Regions from separate parts of the Alteribacillus sp. HJP-4 genome, predicted to be linked through region 1. Evidence: predicted binding sites of a transcription regulator. Region 1 holds the regulator's gene; the other holds the start of a gene.
The links. Region 1 encodes LexA, which represses DNA repair genes until DNA is damaged. Its sites were predicted from a motif close to CGAACATATGTTCG; they were not measured.

Region 1 (2,208 bases):
GTTCATGCAGAACGGCGAGTTTGGCATTTCCTCTTCCAAGCCGCGTATCATCCTGCACACAGAATATATCGGCTTTTCCTTCATTTACATCATCGAGAGCCTGGAGTAGTCCTTCTCTTTCAAGCGTATATCCGCTTGCTGTCTCTCTGATAATAGAATAAATATTAAATCCTAACGCTTCACAGAGTACTGTCAGCTCTTCCTCCTGTCTTTTCAGCGAGGTCTGCTGTGACTCCTTCCCCGTACTTACTCTGCAATAAATGATACAAGTCTTCATGGCAGTCCCCTTCAAAACTATAATGTTAATCGGTTATTGAATTATAGGTAAACATATCCGGATTTTTTTCTGAAACAATTAGTGCGTCCGATCCTTCCACCTCTGCCGGGCTGACAGCGGATAATTCTACTACAGTGATTAACAATATGATAGAAAAAATAAATAATAACAAAATCGCCCATTCCTGGATAGAGAGCTGTTTAACTTTTGACATAATGTTTCCTCCTCAAAATAAGAATGTATGTTCCTATCCTGCGTTTATTATATAAAGAACTTCTGTTCGCGTCAAGGAAAAATTAGAACGGATGTTTGCGCACGTATGTTTTTCATGATACAATCGGTATTGAAAGATGAACCAATGCAGAGAAATATTGTGAATTATGAAGATTACTTAAACTGACTTAATAATATGTACAGGCTGATAGTATGTATATTCATATTATTTTGAAATCATGCTGTGAGATCTTATTTTCTAGAAACGAGGTGCTTTTATGTCAAAAGTGTCCAAACGGCAACAATTGATATTGGAATTTATTAAAGATGAAGTTAAGAAAAAAGGTTATCCGCCTTCCGTTCGTGAAATCGGGGAAGCAGTCGGACTCGCGTCAAGCTCAACAGTGCACGGCCACCTTGCCCGTCTGGAAAGCAAAAACTTAATCCGCAGGGATCCGACAAAGCCGCGTGCCATCGAGGTCCTTGAAGCAGGTGATGAAGCAGAACAAATTTCGGAAAGATCCGCTGTTTATATCCCGGTTATTGGTAAAGTTACAGCCGGGGACCCAATTACTGCTGTAGAAAATATTGAAGAGTATATACCGCTCCCGGACCGGATGGTAACTGATGAAGAAGTCTTTGCGCTTACAATTCAGGGAGACAGCATGATTGAGGCGGGTATTTATGACGGAGACCTCGTTATTGTCAGGCAGCAGCAGAGCGCAGATAACGGAGATATCATCGTAGCTATGACTGACGAGCTTGAAGCGACGGTGAAGCGTTTCTACAAAGAAGACAATTACATCCGCCTCCAGCCGGAAAACTCTGCTTTAGACCCGATAATTCTGGATAATGTCACGATTCTCGGTAAAGTTACGGGCGTTTTCCGTACGATTCATTAACTGCGACAGCATTTACACCATGCCGATTAAAAAAAGGATCATCACTACAAGCCCTCGGTCTATCATTTAGACTGGGGGCTTTTTTATGAGATTTTTCATGAACACAACCGATGGGCAGATGCATATTATAAAAGGAAATCAATTGAAAAAGAGGTGAAGCCGCCGTGAGCACACCGCTCGATTATACTTCCCCGTCCGTTCAATATACATTTGATGTTAATAACAGTCCGCTGTTTAAAAAAAACAATCAAAACTACATTAATATATTAGGAATTCAACAATTAAACTCCCTGCAGAATGTGTCTTTGCTGGATATTTTTTTAAGTACTGACAATGCGTTGAACCACACTACCACCAAAACGCAGCTGAACTCGTATATTGTATATCCGGAGAAGCACTTGTTTCCATCCTGAATCCATTTACGAAAGAAATTTTAAATTTTACGATTTCCCCCGGGCAGGTCGCAAACGTGCCCCAGGGGTGGTGGCATTATGAAATAGCTTTGGTGGACAATACTCATCTGTTAGCTATTTTTGATGCCCCCACTCCTGAAGTGATACTGGGCTCAGATATCCTTTCGTTTACCCCTGCCAATGTTATGGCCCACACTTACTGCCTCGATGAAAATGAATGGAAAAATGTCACAGCACCTATTAAGCCGTCCACGTATATTGGTCCGTACGAAGACTGCGAGCGTACGCAGGGCAATGTCGTGCAGCATTACCACCAGCCGCATTATCACCCGCGCTATTATTATCCCTATAGTCAAGGCCGTCATCCGCGTAGATTTTAACTACATGTGACCGCTTTTGTAGT
Region 2 (2,208 bases), on a different contig from region 1:
ATTGATGTAAACGATGTATCTCATGTTATCAATTATGATATTCCGCAGGACCCGGAAAGCTATGTCCACCGAATCGGCCGGACGGGCCGTGCAGGGAAAAGCGGCGAAGCTCTTACCCTTGTTACACCACGGGAAATGAAACACCTGCGTTCTATTGAGGCTGAAATTAAAATGGCGATTCCATCCCACGCTGTTCCTTCTATTGAAGAAGTAGTGGAAAAACAGCAGCAGTCATGGAAAAACCTGATCACGGACCAATTGAATGATGATGAAGATCTTTCTTTGTTTAATGCGTTGACCGAGGAACTGCTTGAACAGTATGAAGCAAAGGACATTGTCCGTTCTCTTATGAAGCTTAATTTCTCCTCTGCAATCGGAGAAAGTGATGATGGATATAATTTTGGTGAGACCGGTGGAGCAAAAGGAATGATAAGATTCTTCATCAATGTTGGGCGCAATGTAAACATGAGTCCAAAGGTGCTGATTGAGGAAATTTCAAACGCGGTTGGAATTCCTGGAAAAGCTGTCGGAAGGATTGACATATTTGAAAACTTTACTTTTGTTGAGGTGCCAGAAGATGTAGCGCCGTTTGTGTATGAAGCGCTCCGCTATTCACGCATTAACGGAGCACGCGTAAACCTTGAGCCTGCTAAGCCGCGTCCGAAGCGGGAAAATAGGCCGAGACCTGCACGCCCTTCCCGATAAAGAAAAACACTGCCCGGATTTCCAGGCAGTGTTTTCTTTGTAATAACTGAATCAACTTCATAAGTACTGTTCTGTATATCCAACACGAACATTCGGATGCAGCGTGAGAGGACGGTTCTTGGACGCGGACAGGAGATCGGTAATTTTTTTACTTTTTGCCTTTTTTTGAATGGTTGGCGGACATCAGGTACGCTGATAGCGTGAATGGCAGGCGATTTGGCATTCTTTTCGACCGATAGCGGGACTCATCTCCGTCACAACCAAAAGTACGCTGCTTGGAGAAAATAGCTGAACTGATGCCCGGAGAACCTTCCGGATTTTGAAAATGACTGATGAATTTCATCAAACTATAAGAAAAAATACGAATAAATGTTCGCAAAAGTATTGGCAAATGATGAAAAACAAGTTATTATTAAGTAGGTGATAGAATGATACGGTCCTTCTTTCTAATGACCGTTTGAAATACACACGCACTGTTTGTTTCATGGGGACAACAATCAGTCAGAAAATGTGCGAAGGAGAGATAGTATGAATGAACGTAAGACAGCTCTGGATCATGCGTTAAGAAATATTGAAAAGCAGTTTGGAAAAGGCTCAATTATGAAGCTTGGAGAGCAGACAGACAGAAGGGTTTCCACCGTATCGAGCGGAGCGCTTGCAGTTGATATCGCCCTCGGTGTCGGCGGATATCCCAGGGGGAGAATCGTTGAAATTTACGGTCCGGAATCCTCTGGTAAAACGACCGTTGCTCTTCATGCGATTGCCGAGGTTCAGCGAAGCGGCGGCCAGGCAGCATTTATTGATGCGGAGCATGCGCTCGATCCGGCTTACGCCCAGAATCTGGGGGTCGACATTGACGAACTGCTTCTTTCTCAGCCTGATACGGGAGAACAGGCGCTGGAAATTGCAGAAGCTCTCGTGCGGAGCGGCGCAGTAGATATGATTGTTGTCGATTCTGTAGCAGCCCTCGTACCAAAAGCAGAGATTGAGGGTGAAATGGGCGATGCACACGTCGGGCTTCAGGCCAGGCTCATGTCGCAGGCGCTCCGAAAGCTTTCCGGAGCTATCAGTAAATCGAATTCCATCTGCGTGTTTATAAATCAAATTCGTGAAAAAGTCGGGGTTATGTTCGGAAACCCTGAAACAACTCCAGGGGGGCGCGCACTGAAATTTTACTCTTCAGTCCGTCTCGAGGTACGCCGTGCGGAAACCTTGAAACAAGGAAATGATATGGTCGGGAACAAAACAAGAATCAAGGTGGTAAAAAACAAAGTGGCTCCGCCATTTAAGCAGGCAGAAGTAGATATTATGTACGGCGAGGGAATTTCAAGAGAGGGATCTATCCTCGACATGGCCGCTGAGCTTGATATCGTCCAAAAAAGCGGTGCCTGGTATTCTTATGAGGGAGACCGCCTCGGACAGGGACGTGAAAATTCAAAGCAGTATCTGAAGGAAAACGAAGAAGTAACCTCAACAATTGAAGCTCAAATTCGTGATCATTAT

Region 2: recA (recombinase RecA) is a predicted target of LexA. The motif match lies at 1,068-1,081, and genes of this name have one in related genera.

The regions. Positions count from the first base shown of each region.
Region 1 covers NZ_JBHIKY010000031.1:10,464-12,671, reverse strand. Annotated here, with positions in the region: gene ACE4RR_RS19205 (YneB family resolvase-like protein) at 1-277, opposite strand, end outside; gene ACE4RR_RS19200 (hypothetical protein) at 303-491, opposite strand; gene lexA (transcriptional repressor LexA) at 769-1,392, shown strand; partial or broken gene ACE4RR_RS19190 (cupin domain-containing protein) at 1,557-2,185, shown strand.
Region 2 covers NZ_JBHIKY010000002.1:19,569-21,776, reverse strand. Annotated here, with positions in the region: gene ACE4RR_RS01560 (DEAD/DEAH box helicase) at 1-705, shown strand, start outside; gene recA (recombinase RecA) at 1,234-2,208, shown strand, end outside.